One region of the Listeria aquatica genome, then DNA from elsewhere that is predicted to be linked to it. Evidence: predicted binding sites of a transcription regulator. Region 1 holds the regulator's gene; each other region holds the start of a gene.
The links. Region 1 encodes LexA, which represses DNA repair genes until DNA is damaged. Its sites were predicted from a motif close to CGAACATATGTTCG; they were not measured.
Positions count from the first base shown of each region.

Region 2: recA (recombinase RecA) is a predicted target of LexA. The motif match lies at 2,830-2,843, and genes of this name have one in related genera.
Region 3: ruvA (Holliday junction branch migration protein RuvA) is a predicted target of LexA. The motif match lies at 8,426-8,439, and genes of this name have one in related genera.

Region 1 is NZ_JAARRM010000001.1:793,827-804,732, forward strand. It holds gene hfq (RNA chaperone Hfq) at 1-77, shown strand, start outside; gene HB912_RS03945 (methionine gamma-lyase family protein) at 151-1,389, shown strand; gene HB912_RS03950 (MerR family transcriptional regulator) at 1,529-1,897, shown strand; gene glnA (type I glutamate--ammonia ligase) at 1,964-3,298, shown strand; gene lexA (transcriptional repressor LexA) at 3,370-3,984, opposite strand; gene yneA (cell division suppressor protein YneA) at 4,139-4,468, shown strand; gene HB912_RS03970 (DUF896 domain-containing protein) at 4,576-4,803, shown strand; gene tkt (transketolase) at 4,936-6,933, shown strand; gene HB912_RS03980 (YneF family protein) at 7,063-7,305, shown strand; gene HB912_RS03985 (hypothetical protein) at 7,551-7,751, shown strand; gene HB912_RS03990 (sirohydrochlorin chelatase) at 7,831-8,583, shown strand; gene HB912_RS03995 (precorrin-2 dehydrogenase/sirohydrochlorin ferrochelatase family protein) at 8,567-9,010, shown strand; gene nirB (nitrite reductase large subunit NirB) at 9,108-10,906, shown strand, end outside.
Region 2 is NZ_JAARRM010000001.1:1,061,701-1,072,606, forward strand. It holds gene rny (ribonuclease Y) at 1-1,346, opposite strand, end outside; gene recA (recombinase RecA) at 1,670-2,719, opposite strand; gene HB912_RS05205 (competence/damage-inducible protein A) at 2,960-4,219, opposite strand; gene pgsA (CDP-diacylglycerol--glycerol-3-phosphate 3-phosphatidyltransferase) at 4,327-4,905, opposite strand; gene HB912_RS05215 (helix-turn-helix domain-containing protein) at 5,001-5,999, opposite strand; gene ymfI (elongation factor P 5-aminopentanone reductase) at 6,041-6,772, opposite strand; gene yfmH (EF-P 5-aminopentanol modification-associated protein YfmH) at 6,880-8,169, opposite strand; gene yfmF (EF-P 5-aminopentanol modification-associated protein YfmF) at 8,162-9,433, opposite strand; gene HB912_RS05235 (ABC transporter permease subunit) at 9,569-10,519, opposite strand; gene HB912_RS05240 (ABC transporter permease) at 10,522-10,906, opposite strand, start outside.
Region 3 is NZ_JAARRM010000001.1:1,050,694-1,061,599, forward strand. It holds gene recJ (single-stranded-DNA-specific exonuclease RecJ) at 1-724, opposite strand, end outside; gene HB912_RS05145 (LapA family protein) at 818-1,165, opposite strand; gene secDF (protein translocase subunit SecDF) at 1,244-3,508, opposite strand; partial or broken gene HB912_RS05155 (post-transcriptional regulator) at 3,724-3,972, opposite strand; gene yajC (preprotein translocase subunit YajC) at 4,118-4,453, opposite strand; gene tgt (tRNA guanosine(34) transglycosylase Tgt) at 4,492-5,631, opposite strand; gene queA (tRNA preQ1(34) S-adenosylmethionine ribosyltransferase-isomerase QueA) at 5,726-6,754, opposite strand; gene ruvB (Holliday junction branch migration DNA helicase RuvB) at 6,755-7,762, opposite strand; gene ruvA (Holliday junction branch migration protein RuvA) at 7,774-8,376, opposite strand; gene HB912_RS05185 (aldehyde dehydrogenase) at 8,547-9,893, opposite strand; gene HB912_RS05190 (YebC/PmpR family DNA-binding transcriptional regulator) at 9,950-10,675, opposite strand; gene rny (ribonuclease Y) at 10,791-10,906, opposite strand, start outside.

The sequences.
Region 1 (10,906 bases):
AGCAGCAACTTGTTTTTAAGCATGCGATTTCAACATTCTCGCCACAAAAAAATGTAGCGCTTAACCAAGAAGACTAAAATAAAACTTAGAAGGCAGGTTTTCCTGCCTTTTTTGTGTTGAACAAAATAAAGAAGTAAGAAAGGAAAGCGAATGGACGAAAAAGTAAGCAAGTTAAAGCAACAAGCTGAAGAAATGATTCAAGAATGGAATAGTGAAACCGACCAAATTGCTGAGGAAAACCAAGCAAAAGTTCTTGCAGCTTTTCGAGAAAATAAAGTAAGTGACTTTCATTTCAATCCATCAACAGGCTATGGCTATGATGATGAGGGACGCGACACGCTCGAACGTGTTTATCGTTCTGTTTTTCACACCGAAGCAGCCATTGTGCGGCCACAGTTAATCTCAGGGACTCATGCGATTAGCACAGCGCTTTTTGGAGTGCTTCGCCCCGGTGATGAATTGATTTATATAACGGGGGATCCTTATGATACATTAGAAGAAATCGTCGGTGTTCGTGGTGAAGCGGGGAATGGTTCGCTTCGAGACTTTCAAATCCATTACGAAGCCATTCCGCTTTCTCACAATCAAGTGGACTGGCAAAAGGTTGAGCAGAAACTGTCAGAGAAAACAAAAATGGTGGGAATTCAGCGGTCAAAAGGATATGCAGAACGGGATTCTTTTTCGATCGCCGAAATTGAAGAAATGATCCGCTTTGTTAAATCGCTTTATCCAGACGTTATTGTTTTTGTTGATAATTGTTACGGTGAGTTTGTTGAGCGACTTGAGCCGACGGATGTGGGAGCTGATTTAATTGCAGGCTCTCTGATTAAAAATCCAGGGGGTGGTCTTGCGAAAATTGGCGGTTACTTAGCCGGACGCCAAGACCTTATTGAACTCTGTGGATACCGGTTAACTACCCCAGGAATTGGTCTTGAAGCTGGGGCATCGCTTTACAGTCTGCTTGAAATGTATCAAGGTTTCTTCTTAGCGCCTCATGTAGTTGCGCAGGCTGTTAAAGGGGCCCGTTTTACTGCAGCTCTTCTTGAACTTTGTGGGATTGAAACAAAACCAAAATGGAATGTAAAACGGACAGATTTGATTCAAAGTGTTTCTTTTCATGATGAGTCTCAAATGGTGACATTTGCACAAGAAATTCAAAAATTTTCGCCGGTAAATGCCCATGTGCTACCAGTTGGTGCTTATATGCCTGGCTATGAAAATGACGTAATCATGGCAGCAGGAACCTTTATTCAAGGAGCGAGTCTTGAACTAACGGCAGATGGACCCGTTCGTCCGCCTTATGAGCTTTATGTCCAAGGTGGGCTGACTTATGAGCATGTGAAAATTGCTGTTTCTGAAGCTGTCAATGAGCTTTTTTCGTGTAAATAACTTTAGATACAATACGAGCAGTATTTGCTCGTATTTTTTTATAAAACAACCATGTTAGATAATCTTACATAAATTTGACAAAAGAAATGACATCTTATATAATGCAACTATCCTAAAAAAGATGGAGGGAATGATGGCTATGGGTGAAAAGGAAATTCGTAGATCTATGCCGCTTTTTCCAATCGGTCCGGTGATGAAACTGACAAACTTAACTGCCCGGCAGATTCGATATTATGAGGATCAGGGTCTAATACATCCAGCAAGGAATGAAGGAAATCATCGCCATTATTCTTTACAGGATATTGATACATTGCTTGAAATCAAGGACTACTTAAATGATGGCTTAAATATCGCGGGCATCAAGAAAATGTACAAAATGCAAGAACAAGTTGCAAAGACTCCGCTTACAGATGAAGATGTTCGCAAAATTTTGCGAAAAGAAATGCAACAAGCTGGTCGCTTTGTTAAGGGAACGGATATTCAAAAGAACCAGTATCCAAAACTTTAATAGAGTTGAAATTTGGTATTTACTTTTTAAAAAGTTAATATAAAAAATGATTCGGGAGGATTTAGTATGGCAAATTATACAAAAGAAGATATTTTTCGCTTCGCAGATGAGCAAAATGTAAAATTTATTCGTCTTCAATTCACGGACATTCTTGGAATAATCAAAAATGTGGAAATCCCTGTTAGTCAATTAGAGAAGGCCTTAGATAACAAAATGATGTTTGATGGTTCATCAATTGAAGGATTTGTGCGCATCGAAGAATCTGATATGTACCTATTTCCAGATTTAGATACGTGGGTTGTATTCCCTTGGACAGCTGAAAAAGGCAAAGTTGCTCGTATGATTTGCGATATTTATAACCCAGATATGACACCATTTGATGGAGATCCACGCGCGAACTTAAAGCGTGTGCTTGAAGAAATGCATGAGTTAGGTTTTACTGATTTTAATTTAGGACCAGAACCAGAGTTTTTCTTGTTCAAACTAGACGAAAACAGAAAACCAACACTTGAACTAAATGACTCAGGTGGTTATTTTGATTTAGCTCCAACGGACCTTGGTGAAAACTGCCGTCGAGATATCGTTCTTGAATTAGAGGAAATGGGCTTTGAAATCGAAGCTTCCCACCATGAAGTTGCTCCCGGTCAGCACGAAATTGACTTTAAATATGAAGATGCGATTACCGCTTGTGATAACATTCAAACGTTTAAACTCGTTGTCAAAACGATTGCGAGAAAACATGGCTTGCACGCGACCTTTATGCCAAAACCTCTATTTGGAGTGAACGGGTCAGGGATGCACTTTAATATGTCGCTTTTCAAAGGTAAAGAAAATGCTTTTTATGATAAAGATGGCGAACTACAATTAAGCGAAACAGCTTATCAATTTTTAGCAGGAATGATTAAACACGCAAAAGGTTACACAGCGATTACAAATCCAACGATCAATTCATACAAACGTCTTGTTCCAGGATATGAAGCACCGTGCTATATTGCTTGGAGCGGTAAAAACCGTAGCCCGCTTATTCGAGTTCCTAGTTCTCGCGGATTAAGTACACGACTAGAACTTCGAAGTGTTGATCCATCGGCTAATCCGTATCTAGCAATGGCTGTGCTTCTTAAAGCCGGACTTGAGGGTGTGAAAAATAATTTAACACCTCCAACACCAGTTGATCGCAACATTTACGGGATGGATGAAGAAGAGCGCCATGAAGCGGGAATTTATGATCTTCCTGAAAGCCTTTCTCATGCAATGAAAGAACTTTCAAAAGATGAAGCCATTCGTGAAGGATTAGGAGAACACATTTATGAACATTTCATTGAAGCAAAAGAAATTGAATGTGATATGTTCCGCACGGCTGTTCATCCTTGGGAAAGAGATCAATACTTAGAAATTTATTAAAAAAAGCAGCCGATTTTTTAAATCGGCTGCTTTTCTAAAGATAAAAAAACGCCCCTTTTAGGAGCGTTTTTTTATCGTATATCACGGAATAAACCAATAACTTTTCCAAGAATGGTTACGTTGTCTAAAATAATGGGTTCAAGGCTATCATTTTCTGGTTGCAAGCGAAAATGATTTTGTTCCTTGAAGAAGCGTTTACAAGTGGCTTCGTTTTCATCAGTCATTGCCACAACAATCTCACCATTTGTTGCATTGCTCTGTTTTCTAACAATAACTCGGTCCCCATCAAGAATGCCAGCATTGATCATGCTCTCACCATCTATTTCCAACATAAAGATATCTTTTTCACCGGAAGCCATGCTTTCGGGAAGTGGAAAATAATCTTCAACGTTTTCAACGGCAGTAATAGGCATCCCAGCAGTTACTTTACCAATTAATGGAATATTAATAACAGCAGGAGCAGGGATTTCATCTTCCATTGAAAGGATTTCAATGGCACGTGGCTTTGTTGGGTCACGTCGAATCAAACCTTTTGTTTCAAGCCTCGCAAGGTGCCCATGAACAGTTGAACTTGAAGCAAGTCCAACAGCTTCACCAATTTCACGGACGGACGGTGGATAGCCTTTTTCTTTCACTTCAGATTTAATAAATTCGTAAATGTCTTGTTGTCGTTTGGACAGTTTCATGGTCTCACCCCGTTATTTATAAATATTAACTAAATTAAGTATAGCAAATCTTTCTGCTAGATGCAAACAAAGGTTCGATTTTTTTATTGACAAAACCGAACAACCGTTCTATAATAATAAAAAAGCGAACATATATTCTTTCGGAGGGATAAAAATGACTGTTAAACAATTTTGGGATAAATATTATATTGCTGTTATTTTCGTTATCGTATCAATCGTTATGGGGGTTGTTTTTCTGTTTGTGACAAGTGCAACAGATCAGTCTAATTATTCGAAAGTAGATATTTTGTCAGGGGATTCCGTTTGGCAGCTAGCAGAACGACATGCAGATGAGGCAAAAATGGATAAGGCTAGCTTTGTAGCTTGGGTAGAAAAAAACAATAATTTAGATTCTAATGAGATAAAAGCGGGGGAAAGTCTTGTGATTCCCGTAAAAGAAAAGCAAATTAAAACGGATACGACAATTCAACTTGCAAATGAGTAACCCATAAAAGACAAGAGTTGTTCATTCATGTATAATGAAGAAAGTAGTGAGAACTGCTTTCTTTTTTGTTTGATAGGGAGCTATTTTTAAATAAAAGGATGAGGGCTATGTTAGAAAAAGCAAAAATCGATCGAATTAATGAACTTTCGCGTAAAAAGAAAACGGAAGGGTTGACAGCAGAAGAAAAAATCGAGCAAGAAACGCTTCGTGAGGAATATGTGAAGTCGTTTCGATCTCACATGCGTCAAACGATTGAAAATACAAAGATCATTGATCCAAAAGGAAATGATATTACACCTCACAAGGTAAAGGAGCTAAAACGCAAAAAGAAATAACGATTTATCAAATGAGCAAAAACGCGCAAATGAACAAAAATAATGATCATTTACGCGTTTTTAGTTGAGTAATTCCTAGTTTAGGACTAAAATAAGATAGAGTTGATAATAAAACAAGAGAGGATGTTTCAATTGTTTGATAAAACAGATCAATTAGCGATTAATACAGTTCGTACTTTGTCAATTGATGCGATTCAAAAAGCCAACTCAGGTCACCCTGGTTTACCGATGGGAGCGGCACCAATGGCATACACACTATTTTCACGTGTTTTGAAAGCTAATCCAGCGAATTCGCATTGGTTTGATCGTGATCGTTTTGTACTTTCTGCAGGACACGGATCAATGCTATTATATAGCTTGCTTCATTTAAGCGGTTACAAAGTTAGTTTAGAAGACTTGAAGAATTTCCGCCAGTGGGGAAGCAAAACCCCTGGGCATCCAGAATTTGGTCATACAGATGGTGTTGATGCGACAACTGGACCGCTTGGACAAGGAATCGGGATGGCAGTTGGAATGGCGATGGCAGAACGTCACCTTGCTGGACTATATAATAAAGAAAACTTTGATATTGTTGACCATTATACATTTGCTTTATGCGGTGATGGTGACTTAATGGAAGGCGTTTCTTCGGAAGCTTCTAGTTTCGCTGGGCATCAAAAATTAGGTCGCTTAATTGTGCTTTATGATTCCAACAACATTTCACTGGATGGTGATTTGGATCGTTCATTCTCTGAAAATGTTAAGGCTCGTTATGAAAGCTATGGTTGGGAACATCTTCTTGTTAAAGATGGAAATAATACGGATGAAATTCTTGCTGCGATTGAAAAGGCGAAAGAAAATACCTCGCAACCTACTTTGATTGAAGTGAAAACAGTGATTGGTTTCGGAGCTCCAAATGCCGGAACAAATAAAGTTCACGGTGCCCCACTTGGTGAAGAAGGAACTGAAATTGCGAAGAAGGCTTATGGATGGGACTATAAAGAAACATTTTATGTTCCGGATGAAGTGTATGAACGGTTTGGCAAAACGATTGCTCGTCGCGGGGCAAAAGCAGAAAAGGAATGGAGCGATTTATTCGTTTCTTATAAACAAGCTTACCCAGAACTTGCTAAACAACTGGAACAAAGTATTGACGGGGAACTACCAGCGGACTTTGCTTCTTTATTTACAACTTACCATGAAGGCGATAAAGCTCTTGCTAGTCGTGCTTCTAGCGGGGAAGCAATCAATGCGCTTGCTGAAAAAATTCCATATCTGTTTGGTGGCTCTGCCGATTTAGCAGGTTCGAATAATACAATGATTAAGTCGGACGGAGAATTTACGAAAGAACACCCAGAAAATCGCAATATTTGGTTTGGGGTTCGCGAATTTGCTATGGGGACAATGCTTAATGGAATGGCTTTGCATCAAGGCTTAAAAGTTTATGGTGGGACATTCTTCGTGTTCTCGGACTACTTACGTGCTTCTATTCGGTTAGCCTCGATTCAAAAGTTACCGGTCACGTATGTACTTACGCATGACAGTGTGGCTGTTGGGGAAGATGGACCAACGCATGAGCCTGTTGAACAGCTTGCGTCCTTGCGTGCTATGCCTGGTTTATCCGTACTTCGTCCAGCTGATGGAAATGAAGTCAATGCGGCCTGGAAAGTAGCGATTGAGTCGAATAATAAACCGCATGCACTTGTTCTTTCAAGACAAGGCTTACCTGTTCTTAAAGATAGCGATAAACTAGCAGACGAAGGCGTCAGAAAAGGCGCTTATGTGATTTCGAAATCGAAGAAAGAAACGCCAGATGCCATCTTGCTTGCAAGTGGTTCAGAAGTCCACCTTGCAACAGAAGCTCAAGTTGCTTTGGCTAATAAGGGTATGGATGTTTCTGTCGTTTCTGTACCATCATTTGATTTGTTTGAAGCACAATCCGCTGAATACAAAGAAAGCGTCCTTCCAAATGGAGTCCGTAAACGCTTGGCCATTGAAATGGGCGCAAGCTTCGGTTGGGAACGTTATGTTGGTTTAGACGGAAAAGTACTTGGAATTGATCGTTTCGGTGCTTCTGCTCCAGGTGAAACTATTATCGAAGAGTATGGTTTTACAGTAGAAAACGTAGTAAAATTAGTAGAAACTCTTTAATTGGAAAAGTAGAGGTTAGGTTTGTACGACTTAACTTCTGCTTTTTTGTTTGTAAAAAAAGAGTTGTTTGTTCAAGTTAAATCAAGTACAATAGAATAGGTATATTCGTTCAAGGAGGAGAAAGAAACTATGTGGATTTACATTCTTGTCGGTCTTGTGTGCTTGCTTGCTGGACTGGCTGGTGGCTTCTTCATTGCAAGACGCTACATGATGAACTATTTGAAAAATAATCCGCCTGTCAATGAGCAAATGCTTCAAATGATGATGGCGCAAATGGGACAAAAACCGTCTCAAAAGAAAATCAATCAAATGATGAATGCGATGAACAAACAATCTGAAAAGGAAATAAGCAGCAAGAAAAAGAAAAAATAAGCGAAGCGTATAGGGAGTTTGAGGTCTAGCACTTTATGGGCTGGCAGTATTTATTTTTCCATTGAACCTCTCTTGATAGTTTATTTGAGTATGAATCTATGACACCGTTATTTATTGTAGCTTGACTACGATAAATAACGGTGTTTTTATGTTCTATTAAGAAATTTTAGACTTAGTTTGTGGGTCTCTTTGTGAATTCTTAATTTTCAGCGGCTAAAATGAAGAAGATGAGAGGAGGAAAAAATGTGGATGACTTTGGTTGGTATGAAATTGTCGGTTGTGCGACTATAATTTTGCTTCTTTTTGGAAACGCTATTTTTTATTTTGGAATACGTTCAAAATATGTTTTTATAATGATTACGGGCAGTTGTTTTATATTTTTAGCAAGTCTAATAACATTTTTAATGCTTATTCATAACATATTGGAGCAAAATTTATATATCTAGTTTTAAAATCGTAGGTAAATCCCTAATAGTATTTTAATACATAAAATTTTATGATCAAACTTGAAAAAGAGGTGTCAAAATGGCAAAAACAGGTATTTTATTTGTAGCCCATGGGAGTAGATCGCAAGAAAACAATCAAGCAATGAAAAAGTTTTTTCAAGAAATGACGATTGAAATCCCTTGCTTTAAACAACAACTTACTTTTCTAGAAGGAAATGAAAAAACACTGGCTGAAGGAGTTTTAGATTTAAAAGAAGCAGGAAGTAAGCAGATTTTTGTGGTACCGCTTTTACTTTTTACCGGCACACATGTAAGCCAAGATATCCCGAGTGCTATAAAAGCTATAAAGCAAGCTGAAACAGATCTCACTTTTCAGATTTTACCACCTCTTGCTGAAGCAAATGATGAACTCTTGCCGATTCTTGAAAGTCGTATTCCTTGTTCTAGAGGGCGAGAAAAGATGCTGATTTTCTTAGTCGTACACGGTTCGGCAAAATATCCAGACATTTTTACGCGAGTATATGAACTAACAGAAAAATTAGCTCAAAAAACAGATAAAAGCGTAGAATTTGGCTTTTTACATGGTACGGAAACATATTTAGAAAAACTAGCGCGGATGGATTTTAAAGCGGTGGATCGCCTTGTCATTTGTCCATTTTTTTTGATGGAAGACAGTTTTCTAGTAGGGAAAATTCGGCGTGAAGCATCGGAAATGCTAGATTTGATGGATGTGAACTATGAAATTACGAAGAGTTTGGCGCTCGATCCGAGAATCAGAAAAGGAATTGGGCTAGAAATTCGAAAGGAGATCGAAAATGAGCTATTTGGTTAATTTAAGCTTAGCAGGAAAGAAGGTAGTCGTAATTGGTGGCGGACGGATCGCCTCACGAAAAGTTCGACGTTTAATAGAACTTGATGAAGTACCAGATATTTTCGCAGTGTCTCCTGATTTTTGTTCGGATTTTCCAGAACATTTTAAAATTGAACAACAGCAACGAAAATATCAAAAAGGAGATTTAAATGGGGCGCAACTAGTCTTTGCCTGTACAAATCATCAAGAAATTAACCAGGAAATCGCGAACGATGCGGAAACGTGGCAATGGGTAAATGATGTCAGCACGCCCGCACATAGTGATTTTACAAACACTGGACTTGTGGAAATAGGGGATTTTACTTTAGGCATTTCGCATCGCTTCAAAGATCCACGAGCGACTAAAACATTTTGTGAAGATTTGAAAAAGACCTTTCATTTAAAATAGGTATTTCCCTAATATAACTGGGTTTTCTTTCGTGCTATTCTTTGGTTGTGAAGTTGTCGAGGTGAATGTTCACTTTGTCACAATAGGAGGATGACAGATGGAAAAAGAAAAATTAGTTTTAATTGGAAATGGAATGGCGGGAGTACGAACGATCGAAGAGATCCTTGACCGGGAGTCAGAACGGTATCAAATTACGATTATCGGCGAAGAAAAGTATCCAAATTACAATCGAATTATGCTTTCCAATATTTTACAGAAAAAAACGACCGTTGAAGAAATCATCACAAATCCGTTTGATTGGTATCAAGAAATGGGAATCGAGCTTTTTGTAGATAATCGTGCAACGCATCTGAATCCCAAAAAGAAAGAAATCGAACTACTTCATGGAGAAAAAATTTCTTATGATATATGTATTTTAGCAACGGGGTCACGTGCGTTTATTTTACCTATTCCAGGTGCAGATTTAGATGGAGTTGTAGCTTTTCGAACCATTGAAGATACAGAGAAAATCATGGCGGCTGCTAGCACGTATAAAAAAGCAGCAGTCATTGGTGGTGGTTTATTAGGACTCGAAGCGGCCAAGGGACTCGTTGATCAAGGGATGGACGTTACGGTTGTCCACCTTGAAAATTGGCTGATGGAAACTCAATTAAATGAAAAAGCAGGCAAACTTTTGAAGGAAGATTTAGAAAAGCAAGGCTTGAAATTTAAAATGGGTGCTAAAACTGAAAAAATACTTGGAGAAAAGCGTGTAACAGGCCTTTCTTTTGCAGACGGGAGTGAACTTGAAGCAGATTTAGTAGTCATGTCCATTGGGATTCGTCCAGAAACGTCTCTTGCAAAAGAAGCGGAACTTGAGGTGGGGCGAGGGATTTTTGTAAATGATTATCTTGCGACAAGTGATCCTTCTATTTTTGCTATTGGGGAATGTGTCGAACATCGTGGAGTTTGTTACGGTCTTGTAGCGCCACTTTATGAACAAGCGAAAGTGCTTGCGGATTCGTTAACAGGTCGTGAAACGGATGGTTATCAAGGTAGCATGACTTATACAGCACTTAAAGTTTCTGGGTGCGATTTATTTTCTGCGGGCTGCATTAAAGCAGGAGATGACGTCAAAACAATTGAAGCTTATGATGAGTGGAATCATTGCTATAAAAAAGTCTTCATCCAAAACAATCAAGTAGTCGGGACGATACTTTACGGGGATACCACCGAAGAAAATCGCTTTTTAAAATTGATTACACAGAAACTAGATATTTCAGATTTGAACCCGATTAGCTTGCTTGCAGCCGCAAATGGAGAAGATGAGGCGCTAAATGATGTCACAAGTTGGGATGACTTTGAAACGGTTTGTGGGTGTAATGGTGTTACTAAGGGAACAATTATGCATGCCATTGCAGACAAAAATTTAACAAGTGTCGCGGATGTAACCAAGCATACCAAAGCAGGAGGTTCTTGCGGGAAATGTAAGGATAAGATTGCTGATTTATTAGGTTATGCGCTTGGCGAGGAAGCTCCAACGACTTCTAAAGGAATTTGTGGCTGCACAGATTTAACGCGAGACGAAATTGTTCTTAAAATCCATCAAAAAGGATTGAAATCTGTTTCGGAAGTCTATCAAGAATTGCAGTTTAAAAATCCAGAAGGCTGTTCCAAATGCCGGCCAGCCATCAATTTTTATTTAAATGTCGCTTTCCCACAGGAACATCAAGACGAAAAAGCATCAAGGTATGTGAATGAGCGTCTCTATGCCAATATTCAAAATGATGGAACGTATTCAGTGATTCCGCGTATGCGAGGTGGAAAAACAGATCCACAACAATTACTTTTAATTGCAAAAGCCGCGGAAAAATATGATGTTCCGCTTGTGAAAATCACAGGAAGTCAACGAATTGG
Region 2 (10,906 bases), 270 kb from region 1:
TCTAGTTTTTCTAGTCGTCTGATATAGTTTTCAAGTGTTTCACTACGCGCACCAGGCCGAGCCGCAGAAAGTGCATCTGCAGCAGCAACTAAAACGGCAATGACAGAAGTTGGTTCTGTATCCCCATGGTGGGAAGCAATACTATTAATCACTACTTCATTTTCTTTGTATTTTGTAGCGAGTTCCACACCAATTTCAACGTGACTGCCTTCAATTTCATGGTCAATCGCCTTCCCAATATCATGCAAAAGACCTGCTCGTTTTGCAAGTGTCACATCTTCGCCAAGTTCTCCTGCAAGAATTCCTGCAAGTTTTGCCACTTCTAGTGAGTGGTTTAAGACATTTTGTCCGTAACTTGTACGATAGCGCAAACGGCCAAGAATTTTTATCAGATCAGGATGCAGCGAGTGGATGCCCACTTCAAATGTTGCTTGCTCTCCAACTTCGCGGATATGCTCATCAACTTCTTTACGAGCCTTATCAACCATTTCTTCAATTCTCGCTGGGTGAATCCGTCCATCTTGCACTAATTTTTCGAGCGCAATCCGAGCAATTTCTCGGCGGATTGGATCAAATCCAGAAAGAATAACGGCTTCAGGCGTATCATCAATGATTAAATCAATCCCCGTAAGCGTTTCAAGCGTCCGAATGTTACGTCCTTCGCGACCAATGATTCTTCCTTTCATTTCATCGTTTGGAAGAGTAACAACTGACACGGTCGTTTCAGCAACATGATCGGCTGCACAACGTTGGATGGCAAGTGATAGAATATTTTTTGCCTTTTTGTCCGCTTCCTCTTTCGCCTTGTTTTCTGACTCTTTCACCATGATTGCTGTATCATGAGAAAGCTCCTCTTCAACTTGGTTAAGGATGATATTTTTTGCTTCATCTTTCGAAAGTGCGGAAATGCGTTCCAATTCATCTTGCCCTTTTTGAATCATCTCGTCAATTTTGCTTTCCTTCTCTTCAATATGTTGTTGTCGTTTACTGATATTCTCCTCTTTTTTCTCAAGTGTAGCTTCTCTTTTACTTAAAGAAGTATCTTTACGGTCGAGGTTTTCCTCCCTTTGTAATAAGCGATTTTCTTGTTTTTGTAACTCTCCTCTTCGCTCACGAAGTTCATTTTCGATTTCAGTACGTACTCGATGACTCTCTTCTTTTGCTTCAAGCATCGCTTCCTTTTTAATTGTTTCAGCTTCTTTCTTTGCATCCTCAACAATGAGTTCAGCGGTGCCACGTGAAGCCACTAACTTCTTTTCAGAACTAGCTTTATAAATCAAAGAGCCCACAACTAAACCGACGATAAAGAAAAGCAAGCCGGAGATGATAGCGACTGTGATAACCATCCTTACACCTCCTTTGCTATTCAATTTTTTGTCATTATTATGTCGGTAGCCAAATAAATGGCACAAGTGTATTTTCCATCATTAATCAGAGCAAGCGTGCTACTCTGACTACTACTAAAAAACGTTTTAAAAGGTCTTTTTTGTTTTTCAGCAATGTAAAATATACAATTCAATTCTATCGGTGTTCCAAGCGATTGTCAAGAAAAGGCTCGTGTTTTCCTTATAGAAAATCCCGTCTTAGAATCAAGAAAAAAACGCTCTCTTAAAAGTTGGATTTCACTCCACTTTCAAGAAAACGATTTTTCTATCTAACCTTATCTTTTTTATTCATCTTCAAGTAAGTTAAACTCGTCTGTTTCATCTGGTGTATCAACATCTTCAAGTTTCGTATCAATTTCATAAACCTCACGAACTCGTTTAGAAATCTCTTCACGAATTTCCGGATGATCCTTCAAATATTGCTTCGCGTTTTCGCGACCTTGGCCAATCCGCTCTTCATTATAAGAATACCATGAACCGCTCTTATTGATGACATCCACTTCAGCTGCCATATCAACAAGTTCACCTTCACGAGAAATTCCTTCCCCGTACATGATATCCACTTCAGCCACACGAAATGGCGGCGCCACTTTATTTTTTACCACTTTGATTTTTGTTTTGTTCCCCATCACTTCAGTACCTTGCTTTAGCTGCTCTGCACGACGAACTTCAAGACGAACTGTCGAATAGAATTTAAGTGCACGACCGCCAGGTGTTGTTTCGGGGTTACCGAACATCACGCCCACTTTTTCACGAATTTGATTAATAAAAATCGCGATTGTTTTGGACTTATTAATAACCCCAGATAATTTACGCAAAGCTTGAGACATTAAACGGGCTTGCAACCCAACATGTGCGTCACCCATTTCACCTTCAATTTCTGCTCGCGGTACAAGTGCTGCAACAGAGTCAATGACTAGGATATCAATCGCACCACTTCGAACAAGCGCTTCTGCAATTTCAAGGGCTTGTTCCCCTGTATCTGGTTGCGAAAGTAGCAACTCATCAATATCCACTCCCAAGTTTTTCGCATAAGTTGGGTCAAGGGCATGCTCAGCATCAATGAAAGCTGCTGTACCGCCTTGTTTTTGTACTTCTGCTATTGCATGAAGCGCAACTGTTGTTTTACCAGAACTTTCTGGACCGTAAGTTTCAATAATACGGCCACGTGGATATCCCCCTACGCCAAGGGCAATATCTAATGCTAAGGAACCACTTGATATGGTCGATATATTTTGATCGCTATGTTCCCCTAATTTCATGACGGAACCTTTACCAAATTGTTTTTCAATCGATTTTAAAGCTTGATCTAAAGCCGCTTGACGATCGTTCACGTTATTTCCTCCTTCATTACCTACTACAGTTTATGCAGGTAGTAAATAATTCTCTTTTTTCATCTCTAAAAATACTATATCTTATTCGAAATAAATAATCAAGCAAAAAGCGAATAAATGTTCGTATTTTTTTAAATCACTTTTCAATTCTTTTTCATTATAGCCCGATGAAGTGAATCCGTCCAACCTTTTTTTGAAGCGAAAAACGAGAATTTACAAGGCTTTCTTGCCGTTTCTCGCTTAGACATTCTTCCATTTTCCGTCAATAAACTGATTTATCAGTTGGAATCCTTGTTTTACTGAACGAGCGCGGTTGTGGTTACGGTCTCTGCCAAAGTGAAATAGAAATGTTTCTGTCGGAAATCCTTCCACGCTTAGTCCAATAAATACTGTCCCAGCTGGATGGCCCTCAAGCTCTCCTGGGCCAGCTACTCCGGTAAAACTGATGCCCATTCGTGTCCCAAATTTTTCACGAATTTTTTCCGCCATCTCCTTCGCACAAGCCGCACTAACAACACCTTCCTGTTCAATCACTTCAGGAGAAACACCTAAAAGTGTCTGCTTTGTCTCCGTTTGGTAAGTCACCATCCCACCTTTAAAAATTTCAGACACGCCAGAGTGCGCACCTAGTTCTGCTTGAAAGGCACCTGCTGTTAAACTTTCTGCTGCCGCTATTGTAATCTCACGCGAAAGGAGTTTTCTCACGACGACATCTGCTAGAGTTTCATCACCATACCCATAAATAAATTCGCCATCACGTGCACTTATCTCCGCTTCGACTCCATCTAGTAGTTGATTAGCTTCTGCTTTTGTTTTTGCACTTGCCGTAAGACGAATTTCGACTTCATTATCCGACGCATACGTTGCAATTGTTGGATTAGCTTGTTTTGTAATCAAATCATTTAAATCATCCGCTAGTTTGGATTCTCCAATACCAAAAAAATGCAAAATGCGAGACTCTAAGTGAATTATGTCACCATTCATTGAAGCAGTAAGCAATGGCTTCGCGTAAGTTTTAAACATGGGCTTCATTTCCGACGGGGGACCAGGCAAAAGAATGTAATTTGTCTCGTGCTCTGTAAACATCATCCCAGCCGCAAAACCGAAATCATTTTTTAGCACTGTGGAATCTTTAATGACGAGGGCTTGTAATTTATTATTTTCTGTCATCTTGCGACCGCTAGCGGCAAAATACTCTTGTATTTTATTAAGATGTCCTTGATCCGTCACAAGTTCTTTTCCCAAATGCTTCGCTACAATTTGTTTAGTTAAATCATCTTCTGTTGGCCCAAGTCCTCCAGTGAAAATTAAAAGATCGCTCCGCTTTTCAGCAATTTGAATCACTTCTTCCAGTCGCTTCGGGTTATCCCCGACAACCGTATGAAAATAGACGTATATGCCAAGTTCAGCCAGTTCACGCGATAAAAAAGTAGCATTTGTGTTTGTGATTTGTCCCATTAAAATTTCTGTTCCAACTGCAATAATTTCAGCTTTTTTCATGTTTTCACATCCCTTTTAAAATAGCCAATAAAAGAAGCTTCCTCCAAGGATTTGTTACACACCTCTAGAGCGCGCAACAAGTCTTAAAGGAAGCATTCCATTTTCACTTACATAGAACCTTTAAAAACACCTCTGTTTTTGTAGAAATAATCGATTCCCGACCAGACAGCAAAAAAGGCACAGACATAAAGGAAAATTAGATCTACACGAATTCCTGTCCAAGCAAACGGAAAGTTGTTCAAGAAAAGAAGCGGAATCGCAATCATCTGTGTAAATGTTTTAATTTTCCCTAGTTGTCCAGCTGCAAGAACTTCTCCGCCTTCTACAAGTAACAATCGCAATCCAGTTACTGCGAGTTCCCGGCTAATAATCAAAATGATTACCCATGCAGGTGCAATATTCATTTCAACCAAAATGATAAAAGCGGCAGTTACTAGTAATTTATCAGCCATCGGATCAGCAAACTTGCCAAAGTTCGTAATCAAATTATATTTTCTTGCCAAATGGCCATCAAACCAGTCAGTTAGAGCAGCTACAATGAAAATAATGGTTGCAATAAAGCTTGTTACTGGGATTGCTGAACCCAGCCAGTAAAGCTCACCAAGATGAAATGGCGCAACGCAAAGAATCACAAAAATCGGAATTAAAATGATTCGTGCGACGGTTAATTTATTTGGTAAATTCATTTTCCCCTCTCCAATCCCTAATCAAATAAAAATTATGTATCCTAAAAGAAAAGGAAGTATAGGCAAGACGATTCTCACCTATACTTCTTGATTCTTCATTGTGCGCTTTCGCTATCGTTAGCAGAAGAACTATCTGAATCACTAGACGAATCATTACCGCTTTCATCCAGTTTGATTGTGAGAACTTGTTTAACAAGCGTTGGTGCTAGTTCAATTTTTTCACCATTGACTTTTACAGTTGTAACAGGCGCATTACCCACAACGATAGAAACCGTTTTGTTATCCTTCGCATCAATTTCATCTGAACTCGAGCCATCTTTTACGATTCCATTATAAATATTAGCTCCTGCTGCAGTTGAAACCCCAATCCAAGTGTCTCCACCGGAAGCAGAAATTTCAAGGCTTAGTTTATCGGCATTTGAAACTGTATAGCTCGTAGCATTTCCAGATGTTTGGCCTTTTTCAATTGCCACTTTTTTATCTTTATCTTCTTCTTTTTTCTTATCCTCAGCTTTTTTCTTTTCAGCCGCTTTATTTTCATCTGCTTTTTTCTTTTCAGCAGAATCTTTATCTTTGCTAGAGTCATCTGATTTTTTCGTTGATGAGCCTGTGTCATCTTTGACTTTTACAGTTTGCTCTGAATCATTAGGTGTTTCTACTGTTTTGTCATTTCCACGCGCAAAAACGAAGTACCAAATGATAAATAAGATAAATAAAATAAAGACAGCAATAAGAATTTTTGGTAAGACATCAAAAAAGCGATTTCTCGTTGAACTTTGTCCTCCAACAGAATGTGTCGTAAGAGGGGCAGCTTTTTTTCGAGCTCGACTTTGTTCTTGTTCAACTACCTCCTGCTGAGACTCAGGAACCTCAGAATCAAAGTCAGCAAAAAGCTGTGCACTATCAACATCTACCGCCTCAGCGTATTGCTTGATGAAAGCACGTGTATAAAACTTACCCGGCATTACCGAGTAGTTGCCTTCTTCAATTGCGACGAGGTATCTTTTTTGGATTTTTGTAATTTGCTGCAAGTCATCTAAACTGAGACCTTTTTCTCTACGGGCAGCTTTTAGTTTGTCGCCTAATTCAGTCAATATTAAACACCTACCATTAAATTAAATCAATTCTTGTTTTTTTACATGTGCCATCCGCCATTAACCCCTAAAATCTGCCCAGTAATATATCCCGATTCATCTCTCACAAGAAAAGCGGCTGCATTCGCAACATCCTTAGGATTTCCAAGTCGTAATAAAGGAATCTCCTGTATAAATTCTTGTTTTTCCTGTTCAGAAAACTGAGCAAGCATCGCTGTATCAACAGCACCTGGTGTTAAGGCATTTACAGTAATACCGTTTCCCGCTACTTCCTTGCTGAGCGCTTTTACAAAAGCAATTTGTGCTCCCTTCATCGTCGAATAAGCTACTTCCATCGCAGCCCCAACTTCTCCCCAAATCGAACTGATGAAAAGAATTCTTGGATGACTCGAGCGTCTTAACTTAGGTAAAAAGGCACGAATAAAATAAAGCGGCGCCCCGACGTGAATATCGTATAAACACTGCAGCTTCTTGTCTGACAGATCTGTAAACAGACCATATTCGCTGTTTCCGGCTGCATGGATAAAAACATCAAGTTCAAAAACATTTTCTGTTATCTTCTCTAAGTCAGCCCTACTAGAAAAATCTCCTTGGAGTACCGTCACTTCTACATCACAATTTTGCAATTCTGTAGCAAGAGTTTGCATGATTTTTTCGTTTGAATGATAGTGTAAGTAAAGATTAAAACCATCTTTCGCTAATCGCCGCGCAATCGCTTTTCCGATCGCTCCACTTGCCCCTGTGATAAAGGCAGAACGGTTTCTATTTTTCAAGAAAAAGACTCCTTAAGATAACATTTCTTTCATCATAGCATGACTGTAATAATAATACCATTTTTTCTTTAAAAAAGCTTTTAATAACTTTAAAACTTAAGATTTCTTTAATTTTCCTCAGGAATCAGTTGGAATGTCGTTATCCGCTCTTCGTTAGCAAGAGATTGAATGAAAGCCTCAACTTCTTGCACAGTAATTGATTCAATCGCTTTTGGAAGATCAAATAAAGACGCTTCTTCTAATATATATTGGCTGAATTGATTCGCAATAAACTCAGGTGAATTAAGCGCACGAAGAAACTGCCCAGTTTTTTTTCGTTTAACCAGTTCAAGGTTTTCCTTTGAAATGCCCTTTTCAGAAGCTTCAAACCATGCTTCCTCGATCCGCTTTGCCTGTTCATCCGGATTAGTAGCATCGCCCCCGATTAAAACAAATGAAAAACTATCCGAAAGTGTATAATCATATCCGAATGAATCGTCAATGATTCCTTCATTGTAAAGCTTCAAATAGTTTTCAGAAGTGGTTCCAAATAAAAGCTCTAATGCCAAATCCGCTATCATTTCATGCTTCACAGCTTCGAAGCCTCGAAGCAAACCAATATCTTCTTTCATCCCCACTAAATTTTTCGCGATTTGAACAGGAAAAGCCAATTTTTTCTTTTTGTGAGCAACTTCGCGAGGTTCATCTGGAAACGAACGTTTGATTTCAGTTTCTTTTTCAAAATGTTTAGCCGCTTGATTTTCCCGAATTTCTTCCATCATTTCATGTGGATCTAGTTGCCCAACAACAAAAAGCACCATGTTGCTTGGATGATAAAACGTATTGTAGCACAAGTAAAGAAGATCTTTATCAATGTCTGCAATAGATTCAACAGTCCCCGCAATATCAATTTTCACAGGATGATTTTGATACATATTTTCAATTGCTCCAAAATAAACGCGAAAATCCGCATCGTCATCGTACATTCTAATTTCTTGTCCGATAATCCCCTTTTCCTTTTCGACCGTTTCCTCTGTAAAATACGGTTGTTGGACAAAATCAAGCAATGTCTTTAAATTCTCCATTACATAAGAAGTGCTGGAAAAAAGATAAGCCGTTCTTGTAAAGGAAGTGAAAGCATTCGTAAAGGCACCCTTTTCACCAAATTTAAAAAATACGTCCCCATCTTCTTTCTCAAACATTTTATGTTCTAAAAAATGTGCAATTCCATCAGGAACACTTGTTAATTCATCTTCACCAATTGGCACAAAAGTGTTATCAACTGAGCCATAATTCGTCGTGAAAACTGCATAAGTTTTATTATAATCCTTCTTAGGAAGTAAGAAAACACGCAATCCGTTTTCAAGCGTTTCACTGTAAACCGTTTCTTCCACATTCTCAAAGCGTGTTTCATTCATTGCCTGTTACCTCCTTACTCAAGAAATATAGTGTGTTCATTTCAAAAACTTGTGCAGCTTTTGTGACTTCGTCTTTTGTGGTTTGCTTGATTTTTTGAATCCAATTTGTAAGATCTAAATCTGCTTGTTTCAACAAATTATTATAAGTCAGTTCAATTAGCCCTTGTGCGCTATCATTTGCTTCTAAAAGTTGGTTGATATACATTTTTTTCGTTTGTTCTAACTCTTCTTCTGTGAAATCACCACGCTTCATTGCTTCCACTTGTTCTTCAATAATCTCACGTGCTTGTTTATAATTCTTTTCATCAATTCCAGCAGAAATCAGCATAAAGCCTTTGAATGAATCCATTCGACTAGAAGCATAATAAGCAAGGCTTGCTTTTTCACGGACATTAATAAAAATTTTGGAGTTCGAATAACCACCTAATAGTCCATTAGCAAGTTGCAAGGGAACAAAATTCTCATCGCCAAAATAAACCCCTGTATGATAACCAAGTGCTAGTTTCCCTTGATTAATGGGTTGATTCTCGAAAACTTCGTGCAAACTAGTTCGATAAGTCTCGCTTCCATTCTTGCCTAAAGTTTTTTCTCTTTCTGAAAAGGATAGAGCTTCAACTTGTGGGATGAGCTCATCACGTGTAATATCGCCACAAACGAGAAGATCAATTTGATCTTCTTTTAAGAAACGTTGGTAATAGTGATACAGGTCAGTTGCATCAATCGCATCAACATCTTCAAGCACACCAGAAGCCGGATATTTAAAAACATCTTCCGAGAACATTTCTTCAATTAAACGCTTGTTAGCATACCGAATTTTATCATCAAAGACCGATTCAAGTCGACTTTTTAAATTAACTTTTTCGCGTTCAAGTGTTGCCTCATGGAATGCTGCATCTGAAACATTCGGAAAGAAAAACACTTGTTCAATAAACTGAAAAGCTTCCTTTAGAAGTTTTTCCCCGTCCTTTACAAGCTTTCCATTTACAAGATCAAACACCGCTGTAATAATGTGCTCATTTCCTTTTTTCTCGACTGTAGTATAAAAGTTAGCCCCATATAAATAAGCTAATCGACGTCTAAATTCTGTTTGTGTTTTATACAATTCATTATTCGTTTCAAACAGCATCGAAAGAAGCGTACGTTTCGTTATCGTTTCCCGCTCAAGCGGCGCACGAAATTTAAATACAATTTTGCTCGACTTAAACTTCTTCGTTTCAAGAAGGGTCAAGCGAACAGGTCCGATTTTTTCTTCATAAGTTTGCATGAATCAAGCTCCTCTCATTTTCTCCATTCTTATTGTAGCTTAATGCCACAACAAGTACAATCATAATGCCGCATCGCACTTGCCTTCAAATAAAAAAGTCTTCCGCAGAGTTTCCTCTTTCGGAAGACCAAAACTTTATTTACCTTTAATATAATTCACTCCATCTGCTTTCGGAGCTTCTGATTTTCCAATAAAGCCAACAAGGGCTAGAATCGTCAACACGTAAGGTGCGATTTGCAAGTAAATATCTGGGATTTCTTTAAAGAATGGAAGCGATCCGCCGGTAATGGCCAGACACTGTGCAAAACCGAAGAAAACCGCTGCTCCCATAGCACCAAGTGGGTTCCATTTTCCAAAAATCATCGCTGCAAGTGCCATATACCCTTGTCCAGAAATCGTTGCGTGTCCAAAGTCTAACGTAAAGGATTGCGCATAAACCGCACCTCCCAGTGCACCAAGAATCCCTGAAATGATTACACCTTGATAGCGCATAAATTTCACTTTGATTCCCATCGTGTCAGCAGCAAGTGGATGCTCCCCAACTGAACGAAGACGCAAGCCAAAGCGCGTTTTATAAATAATAAACCAAGAAACAATCGCAAAAGCAATGGCTACATAACTCATCACCGGAACGTTCCGAAAGAAAATATCTCCAATAACTGGAATATCCTTTAAAACTGGAATATCTGGTTTACCAAAGTAATGAGAAATTTGATCTGTTTGTCCCTTATCGTAAATGACCTTAACAAGGAAGAGCGCAAGTCCCGTAGCAAGGAAGTTTATTGCAACCCCGGAAATAACATGGTCCGCTCGGAAATTAATGGTTGCAACGGCATGCACTAACGAAAATAGCCCTCCGACGATCATTGCTGCAATTAAAGAAATCCACGGTGTAAGTGCCCCAAAAACGTGATCGAAAGTTAGGTTGAAGACAATCGCAGAAAAGGCTCCCATCACCATCATACCTTCTAGACCAATGTTAACAATACCACCTCGTTCGGAATAAACACCGCCAAGCGCCGTAAAGATAAGCGGACCGGCCATTAATAATGTACTAGAAACAAGTGTCGCAATGATTGCTGTCACTGTCATTCTGCCTTCGCTCCCTTCTTAAATTTCGACATCGCCCAGCGAATAATATAGCTCGAAGCTACGAAGAAAATAATCAAAGCGATAATCACATTTACAAGTTCATTTGGCACTCCTGCAACTGCCGGCATGTTGAGCGCACCGATTTTTAAGGCACCAAATAGGAGGGCTGAGAAGATAATGCCGATTGGTGAACTTCCGCCAAGAAGCGCAACCGCAATCCCGTCAAAGCCGATTCCTGGTGAAGCACTTAACACGTAAGCATTCCCATATGTACCAAGACCTTCCATTACTCCGCCGAGCCCAGATAATGCACCGGCAAGAACCATAGAGAGAATAATGGTTTTCTTCACACTCATCCCGGCATATTTGGAGGCATTTTCA
Region 3 (10,906 bases), 260 kb from region 1:
GAACAAGCAACCGGTTCTCATCAGTTAACGAAACAAGATCTGCGACCGTTCCAACCGCAACAAGGTCAAGTAACTCTTCAGGCTCTTCGCCAAGCAGTGCGTGCGATAACTTATAGCTAACCCCCACTCCCGCTAGATCATGAAAAGGATATTCTGAAAGCGGGTGGCGCGGATGAATCACAGCGACGGCTTCCGGAAGGGTTTCTCTTTTTTCATGGTGATCGGTCACAATCACGTCCAAATCGATTTCTTTTGCAAAGTCCATGACATCAAGCGCCGCAATTCCGTTATCCACTGTGATTAAAAGGTCATATCCTTGATTTTTAATCATTTGAAAGGCCTCTTTATTAGGTCCATATCCTTCTGTGAAACGGTTGGGAATATAAAAATCGACTTGAGCACCTAATTTTTCAAGCGACTTAAATAAAACGGCAATGCTTGTCACACCGTCTGCATCATAGTCCCCATAAATCATTATTTTTTCATTTTGATGAATAGCTTGTTTAATTCTTTCCACTGCAACATCCATTTCTTTCAGTAAAAATGGATCGTAGGCAGAAAATTTATCTGGATGGAAAAATTTATCTAGCTGCCCCTTTGTTGTAACTTTTCGCTTCGAGAGCATTTCTGCGAGAACAGGCGAGACGCCCAACTCTTCGGCAAGTAGGGCTATTTTATCTTTCGCGATTTCTTCTGTTTTCCAAATGTATTTTGAATGAATCACAATCGTTCCACCTTTCAACCCTCCTATTATACCGAACTTTTCTTTATTTTGACAGCAGAACTTCTTTTATAAGGAAACAAAAAAGCCAAACCCTTACAGGGTTGGCTTTTTTGTTTCTTCTTTCGTTTCTTTTTTATCCCCAACATCAATCGTTGACTTTTTGCCATGCATAGCTTCGGCCGCTGCAAGTTTGCGAGATAGCTCCGTGTTTTCTTCTTTCAAATGTTTGATTTGTTTATTTCCGCTTCGTACCTTAGAAATATTCAAGAAGAAAATGATCAAACAACCAATTAAAACCGATCCCAAAATAACTAATACAAGTGGCCACTCAGCCTTGGCAAATAAGAAATTCACCTGAACTGAATCCACATTGATCACCGCAAAAATCGCGATAAACAGCACTAGCAATATTCCCAAAATAACTTGCCACTGGTTTTTCATATAACTCCATCCCCCAAAACAATAAATTTGAAAAGCGAAAGCCGAAAAATATTTTTCGGCTTTTCACTTTACACTATTCTATACCACAGGTTGACCTGGGTTACGCTTTTTCTTTTTCTTCACATTTTGAATCGGACCTTTTTTCTTCACTTGATGTGATTTAAAGACGTACCAAAGTTGCATTGCCATGAAGATCGAAGAGAACACACTCGATATCAGTCCGACAAGAAGCGCGATTGAGAAGTTCAAAATTGATTCGCTTCCGAAAAGAACTAAAGCAAGAACCGTGAAAATGACAGTCAAGATTGTATTAATTGACCGTGTAAAGGTTTGTCTTAGACCATGATTCACAGCGAAAGCGACATCATCTTTCGTCTTGTAGGTCTTCATTTTTCTACCAATATCGCGAATCCGGTCAGCGGTTACGATCGTATCATTGATAGAATACCCGATAACCGTAAGCACGGCGGCAATGAAGGTGATATCTACCTCCAACCTGAAAATACTGAAGAAGATGAAAATCACGAAAGCATCAAATAGCAAGGAAAGAATAGCAGCAATTCCCATATAGAATTCGAAACGAATCGCAATATAAATCACAATTAAGATGGATGCAATAGCAAGTGCATACAAGCCATTTTTAGCTAATTCTTTTCCGACAGTTGGTGTTACCGTGCTAATGCTTGGTTCATGTTTATACTTGTCATCAAAATGCGTTTTAAATTTCGCAATTTCCGACTGGCTTAGCGCCCCTTTAAATGACACAACAGCCGTCGTCGAATTCTTACCTTGGAACACAATATCATCTGAAGGCATCTTAATTTCATTTAAGTCCTTCTTGATTTGTTGTTCCGTTAGTTTCGAATCCGAAGTCACTTCAGCACGTGTACCACTCGCAAAATCAATTCCAAGATTCAATTTGAATACACTTAAAATGATAATGCCTGCAATCGTAATTGCTGCAAAAATACCAAGGAATATCCGGTGATTCTTGACAAAATCGAACCGGTCAAAATGCGTTTTCAAATCATAGGTACTAACGCCGTCGTGTAAGTTATGAATATCTCTTGGATTCACGGTAAAGAGACGTGGTTTATTGTTTAAAACATTGCTCTTAACAAGCAGTCCCAGTAGGACACGTGAACCCCAAACAGCTGTTAAGAAGCTGACAAGAATACTGATAATGAGTACCGTTGCAAATCCTTTTACCGAGCTTGTTCCAAAATAGAACAAGACAACTGCAACGAGTAGTGTTGAGATATTTCCATCAAAGATCGCACGGAAGGCTTCTTTTCCGCCAACTTCAAAGGCCGCTTTTGTCGACCTTCCGACTTTAAGCTCTTCCTTAATCCGCTCGTAGGTGATGACGTTCGCATCGACCGCCATCCCAATCCCGAGAATCAGACCGGCAATACCCGGGAGCGTAAGCGTCGCATTTAAGAGCGCCAGAATCAAAAGTACGATATACGTATAAGCTGTTAATGTAATACAAGCGATGATACCAGGAATACGGTAAACAACGAGCATAAAGATAAAGATCGCTGCAACCCCGATAATTCCTGCAAGAATTGTTTGATTAAGCGCATCTTGACCAAACTGAGCACCAACGGAAGTGGAGTACACTTCTTTCATCTTAACTGGCAGTGCCCCAGAATTTAACAAGTTCGCTAAATCTTTTGCTTCTTTTGTTGTAAAGTTTCCTTCTATTTGTACATTGTTATCATCAATCACTTTGCTGACATTTGGTGCGGACAAGTAAGCTGGATCTTTTTTCGTTTTTTCTTCTTCATATTTCTGTCCTTTTTTCCAGTCCAGCCAAATAACCAGTTGATTATTTGGTGCTTCACCAAGAATATCTTTTGTTACTTTCGCGAATTTATCCGCACTTTTTAGTTTTAAAGTAACAATTGGTTGGTTGGTATCCGTGAAAGCTTGTTTTGCTCCACCAGGAACAAGATCAGACCCATCAAGCATCAATTTGTCTTTCGCATCTCTAAACGATAATTCCGCTGTTGTCGAAAGCATTTTTCTGGCTTGGTTTTGGTCTGTAACTCCCGCAAGCTGAACGCGAATGCGGTTATTTCCTTCAATTGTGATAACCGGTTCAGCAACACCAATGCTGTTAATCCGACGATCGAGTGCACTTACAGTATCGGTAAGTGTTTCTTTTGTGACTTTACCTTTTCCATTCGCAGGTTCGACTTGATATAAAACTTCAAATCCACCCTGGAGATCGAGCCCTAAATTAATTTTGTCGAGCACCATTTTCGTTGTTCCAATAACGACACCGAAAATAATGGCGACGATTAGGAAAAAGGTAATCAACTTGCTCTTTTTAACCATTTTTGCTTTTTTCCTCCCTCATCAAAACCACTAACACTGCACGCAGGCGATACTTACTTTTCTTCTGTTGTATCCTCTATTTTGCTTTCTTCTTGATACTGTTCTTTAGATTCGTCTTCAACAGAAAAAGAATCTTGAACGGATTCCCGTTCTTCATGCGCTTCGGCTTCATTCGTATTTTGAAGAACTTCCTCTACAAGTGCTTGATCAAGTGTGTGCGTATTTTCTTCTGGTCTTTTTGATTCCTTTGTAATAAATTCCATTAATTGTCCAATGTTCATTTGCATAATGTCATTCACACGCTCATGCAAATTCGGAGAAGGCTTCTCGACCCACTTCACATCGGTCAGGAAATTCCAAATGTGTTCCGGTTTAATTTCCCGGTAACCCAAGAGATGAAAGTCCTTAACTCTAATGGAGATGGCTGGCGTTAATAAATCATACCATTCTTCAAGTGTTTTCATTTTACTCCCCTCCCACTTTACAATCAACTATCCTTATTCTATCTAAAACTTGGCTAAATGAAAAGCGGAAATGCAAAAATACCACTAAATTGACACATTTAAATACAAAAAACCGCTCCAATGGACTTGAGAGCGGTTGATTTTTTTATTTATTTTCTTCTGTTGCGTCTTCAGAAACTTCTTCTGTAGCTTTTGGTGTAGCAGGTTCTGCGGCAACTGTACTTCCTTTTTCAAGAACTGTACGAATCGCATTGCGATCAAATGTTAATTTTGCATTCCCGCATTTCAAGATGACGATACTATCTTCAATTGCATCGACAACCCCATGTAAACCACCAATTGTGATAATTTTGTCTCCCTTAGCAAGACTGTTTTGCATATTCGCAACTTCTTTTTGACGCTTTTGTTGTGGTCTGATAAGTAAGAAGTAGAACAAAACAATCATCAAGATAATTGGAAGAAATGTTAATAAACCGTTCAAAGACTTTCAGCTCCTCTCAAGATATCCAAATAAATTTATTAAAAATTTTTCGCATTCGGACCATTAAATCCGTATTGCTCAAAAAATTCTTCACGAAATTCAAGTAATGCATCTTCACGGATGGCATTTCGCACCTTTTCCATCAAGTTTAACAGAAAATAAAGATTATGATAAGTTGTAAGCCTTATTCCAAAAGTTTCATCACAACGAATCAAGTGACGAATATAAGCCCGCGAATAATGGCGACAAGTGTAGCAATCACAATTTTCATCAAGCGGTCCGAAATCGTGCGCAAACTTAGCATTTTTAATGACTAGTCGACCATTAGAAGTCATACACGTTCCATTTCGAGCAATTCGCGTTGGTAAAACACAGTCAAACATATCAATCCCACGAATCACACCATCAATTAGTGAATCTGGAGATCCAACACCCATCAAATAACGAGGCTTGCCGCTTGGAAGCAGTGGCGTCGTGTATTCTAGAACTTGATTCATCACATCTTTAGGTTCCCCGACTGAAAGCCCTCCAATGGAGTATCCCGGGAAATCAAGTGAAACAAGCTCTTTAGCACTTTGCGTGCGTAAATCCTCATACGCGCCACCTTGAACTATTCCAAATAGCCCTTGCGTCTCAGGCTTCATGTGTGCCTTAAGGCCGCGCTCAGCCCATCTAGATGTTCGTTCAACAGAGCGTTTCATATAGTCATGCGTAGCTGGATACGGTGGACATTCATCAAAACTCATCATAATGTCGGCACCAAGCGAATTCTGAATTTGAATCGCTTTCTCCGGAGATAAAAATAATTTGTCTCCGTTTAAATGATTCCTAAAATGCACGCCTTCTTCTTTGATATCACGCATGTCACTTAAACTAAAAACTTGAAAGCCACCAGAATCAGTCAAAATAGGTTGATCCCAGTTCATAAAGCGGTGTAACCCACCTGCTTCTTCCACAAGCTTTTCACCTGGACGAAGCCAGAGATGATAAGTATTACTTAAGATTACTCCAGCACCCATTTGTTTCAACTCTTCAGGAGACATCGTTTTCACAGTAGCTTGTGTCCCAACAGGCATAAACATTGGTGTTTCAAACGTGCCGTGCGGCGTATGTAGCTTTCCTAAACGCGCACCCGTTTTCTTATCCGTTTTAATTAATTCATAAGAAATTGCAGCCATTTCAAACCTCTTTCTGTTTTACTCTACTGAATAGCATAACGAAAAAAAAGAGAGAACTCAAGCCTTTTCAGAAAAAAATCCTCTTTTCTCTTTCTTAATGAATAAACATGGCATCACCGAAACTAAAGAAACGGTATCGTTCACTTACAGCATGTGCATAAGCTTTTAAAATAATTTCTCGTGATGCAAGCGCAGAAACAAGCATGATCAAAGTAGATTTAGGCAGATGGAAATTCGTAATTAAGGCATCTACAGCTTTAAATATATATCCCGGCGAAATAAAAATATCCGTCCAGCCCGAATCAGCTTGAAGACGCCCATCAAATTTTGATGCAATCGTTTCAAGTGTGCGAATCGAAGTCGTTCCAACTGCAACAATTCGTCCCCCATTTTGTTTCACTTCATTTAAAATAGCAGCTGTTTCTTCCGTTAAGCGATAAAATTCCGAATGCATCTTATGATTTTCGGTATCCTCAACGTCAACAGGACGAAAGGTTCCAAGCCCCACGTGAAGTGTTAAAAAGCAAACTCTGACACCTTTCGCTTTGATTTCATCTAACAATTCCTCGGTAAAATGCAGTCCAGCAGTGGGAGCCGCAGCCGAGCCATTTTCTTTTGCATAAACCGTTTGATAGCGATCTCCATCCTCTAGTTGCTCTTTAATATATGGCGGAAGTGGCATTTCCCCAAGTTGTTCCAAGATTTCATAAAAAATCCCTTGGTAATGAAACTCTAAAATTCGTCCGCCGTGTTCTAATTCTTCGAGACAAACTGCTTCAAGTTTACCGTCACCAAACCTAATCTTCGCTCCCTTGCGAATTCGCTTAGCAGGTTTTACGAGCGTTTCCCAAGCATTTCCTTCTTTCTGCTTGAGCAAGAGTACTTCAATATGAGCTCCTGTTTCTTCTTTAATCCCGTGTAACCGCGCTGGTAAAACTCTCGTATCATTTAACACAAGCGCGTCACCTGTGTGTAATTCCGAAACAATGGCTTTAAAGGTCTCATCTTTTAATTCGCCAGTTTCTTTATCCACAAGCATTAAGCGACTTGCAGTTCGGTCAAGCAGTGGAGTTTGCGCAATCAATTCCTCAGGCAAGTCAAAATCAAAATCTTCTACTTTCATCTATTCAGCACCCTTTTCTTCCATTCCTAAATGTTTATAAGCAAGCGACGTCGCTAGTCGTCCACGCGGCGTCCGCTGTAAAAAACCGATTTGAAGTAAATAAGGTTCATGCATGTCTTCAATCGTTTCTCGTTCCTCGCCAATGCTCGCAGAAATCGTATCAAGCCCAACAGGCCCCCCGCGAAAAGAACGAATAATCGTTTCAAGCAACCTCTGATCAATCGTATCAAGCCCGCGCGGATCCACTCGAAGAAGTGTCAAGGCTTCCTCTGCAATTGCAAAATCAACAAGACCGTTTCCTTTTACTTGGGCAAAATCTCGGACACGCTTTAACAGCCGATTAGCAATACGCGGGGTTCCCCGTGACCGTCTTGCAATTTCAAGCGCCCCGCCATGATTAATTTCTGTCGACAAAATCTTGGCTGTACGAACCACAATATCCTCAAGCTGATTTTCTGTATAAAATTCCAGATGATCCACGACGCCAAAACGATCGCGGAGCGGCGCAGAAAGCTGACCTGCACGCGTTGTCGCTCCAATTAGTGTAAATGGTGGCAAATCCAACCGGACAGATTTAGCAGTGGGTCCAGTCCCGATCACAATATCTAAACAATAGTCTTCCATGGCAGGGTAAAGGATTTCTTCAACCGCTTTTGAGAGCCGATGAATTTCATCAATGAATAAAACATCGCCAGGTTCTAGAGCAGTTAAAATCGTAGCAAGGTCTCCTGGCCGTTCAATTGCCGGCCCACTTGTCGTTCTAATATTTGTTCCAAGTTCATTTGCAATCACCATCGCAAGAGTCGTTTTCCCAAGTCCAGGAGGTCCATAAAGAAGCACATGATCTAAGGCTTCCTCACGTTGCCTAGCAGCTTCAATAAAAATCGCCAAGTTTTGTTTGACTTTATCTTGACCGATATATTCAGTAAGAAGTTGTGGTCTTAGGCTCGTTTCAAACGAAATCTCTTCCTGATTCACATTTTCTGACGAAACAATCCGATCTTCCACTTTTTTGCCTCCTAACTGGTCATCAAGCGAAGCGCAAGTTTAATCGCTTCATCGCTTGAGAGTTTTTCTTCTTTCAATTTTGGTAGCACTTTCTTAAGCTCCCGGTCACTATAACCAAGCGCCTGGAGCGCAAGCAAAGCTTCTTCAAGTTCTGGCGAAAGCCCGTCCGTTAGTTCTTGCTTCACCGGTTCGATATGAATTTCGTTTACCGCAACATCACCCAGTTTCCCTTTTAAATCGAGGATGATCTGTCTTGCCGTTTTCTTACCAACACTTGGGAATTTCGTTAAGAAAACATCATCTTCCGCTTCAATCGCAGAAATTAGTTTGGCCGCATCTCCTGAAGCAATGATCGCAAGTGCACTTTTCGGGCCAATGCCAGAAACACTCAATAGCTTTTTAAACAAAAACCGCTCCTCAAGCGTTTTAAAGCCAAACAGCGTTAAACTATCTTCTCGTACATTTTGATACAAATAAACCTTTGTTTCCTTACCTTCAAGCGCAGAAAAAGAAAACGGATTCCCCGTAATGATGCTATAACCAATCTGCCCTGCCTCTACGACAATATACTCAGGCGTTACCGCCGTAATAATTCCCTTAATATAATCGTACACATGATTTCGTCCCTTCTAAAGTACCGTTAAAAACAATAATAGCACAAGTCGAACATTCGTGCTACTTTCGCAAGAACCCGCAAGCTCCCTTCCGCTACTTAAAGCCCTTAAACGGTTTCACCTTTTCATTGTACAAAAAAGCGAGTGCCCCGCGCAAGAACCCCATTTTCTCATTTGAAAATCAGGCGTAAAATTTTCCCTCGCCACTTTGAACTAGGATATCGAAATCCAAAATCTAACCAATTAGGTTGCCTCAGAACACTTTTTTGATGAGAAAACGTTTCAAAACTCTGGTATCCATGGTAACTTCCCATACCGCTCGCACCAACACCACCAAATGGCAAATAAGGCGTGGAAATTTGCATCAGCGTATCGTTCACACAAACACTACCAGATGACGTTTCAAATAACACCTTTCGTTCTAATTCACGATTTTTCGTGAATAAATAAAGAGCTAAAGGTTTCGGACGTTCCTTAATAAACCGAAGAACATCCTCAAGATTTTGATACGAATAAAGAGGCAAAATTGGGCCAAAAATTTCCTCTTGCATGACAGAACTATCTGGATCTGGATTTTCCAACAGAAATGGAGCCATTTTTAGTGTCTGCTCATCCATTTGAATCCCATCTACGTAACTTCGAAGCCGCTTAAAATGAGCCTGATTAACAATCCGCCCATAGTTCTTATTTTCAAGCGGATTTTCCCCATAAAGTTCGCGAATGGCTATGATAAGTTCTTGCTTAAACTGGTCATAAACTTGTTGATCCACAAATGCGTAATCAGGGGCAATACACGTCTGCCCAGCATTCAACCATTTTCCAAAAGCCACACGTTTTGCTGCGAGCTTTAAATCCGCATCTTTTGAAACAATAAGCGGGCTTTTCCCACCAAGTTCAAGTGTCACTGGCATAAGCTGTTCGGCTACTTGTCCCATGATGAGCTTACCAACACGACTTGAACCCGTAAAAAAACAATAGTCAAACGGTTCCTGTAAAAGCTTAGTGGTTTGAAGAGCATCTCCTAAAACCACCGCGGTAATCTCTTCATGAAACTTAGATAATACTTGAAAAAGCATATCCGATGTTTTCGGAGCAAGCTCAGAAGGCTTTAAAACTACTGTATTGCCACTCGCGATAGCTCCGATTAGCGGCGTTAACGCAAGTTGATAGGGATAATTCCAAGGTGAAATCACAAGCACAGCCCCGTAAGGTTCATGAATGGTCCACGCTTTCGAAGCCAGATGGGTCATTGCAGTCTTCACAGATTTCGCTTTCATCCATTTTTTCAAGTGACGCTTCATAAACCGAATTTCTTCATAAACAATGCCAATTTCCGTCATAAAAGCTTCGTCAGCACTTTTGCCAAGGTCTTCCTCTAATGCTTCTAAAAAATGCGCCTCATTTTTCTTTAACAACCCTTCAAGCAGCCGAAGCGTTTCCAAACGATGCTCAAGCGTCTTCGTAGCATTTCCTGCAAAATATTCTTTTTGTCTCCGCACAATTTCCGAATATTCCATTTCGCCAGCCCTCCATCTAAAAACGCCTTACTTGTAAATAAGCAAGGCGTTTTTTATTATCCTTCTTTTGCATTCGTATACACTTCTTGCACATCGTCATCATCCAAAAGCGCATCCATCATCTTTTCAAATTGAGCTTCCTTACCTTCAGGAACTTCATTATAAACAGAAGGGATCATGCTCAATTCTGCTGCAGCAAATTCGTACCCATCCTCACTCAAAGCATCCTTAACACTCGTAAAATCTGCAGGTTCCGTATAAACTTCAAAAGCTTCTGAACTACTCTCTACATCAGATGCCCCAGCTTCAATAGCTTGGAGCATAAAATCATCTTCAGTTACATCTAACCCTTCACGCTCTATAACAAGATAGCCCTTTCGCTCAAACATGTAAGCGACGCTCCCTGTTTCGCCAAGGCTTCCACCATTTTTATTAAAAGCAACGCGTACATTGGTTGCCGTTCTATTTTTATTATCCGTAAGCGCATGCACAAGGACAGCAATTCCTCCTGGCCCGTATCCTTCATAAGAAACCTCGTCATAATTTTCAGCATCATTATTTCCAGCTGCTTTTTGAATGGCACGTTTCACATTATCATTAGGCATATTAGCAGCTTTTGCTTTATCAACAACAAGTCGGAGTGCCGGATTCAAGCTTGGGTCCGGACCGCTCTTTGCTGCCATGTAAATTTCTTTTGCTAACTTTTGAAAAACCTTAGCTCGCTTTGAATCTTGAGCATTTTTTCTACCTTGAATGTTTTTCCATTTTGAATGTCCTGCCATAACCTGTCACCACTCCTTTTCTAATAAAAGTGTAACTGAAATAAGTAGGAATCGCAAGGTCCTGGTTTTCACACAAAGAAAAACCCGCGAAATAAAATTCGCGGGTAACTACTTCTTATTTTGCGTATTCAACAGCTCTTGTTTCACGAATAACCGTCACCTTGATGTGACCAGGGTAATCCAGCTCCTCTTCAATACGCTTCCGAATATCTCTCGCTAAGCGGTACGAAG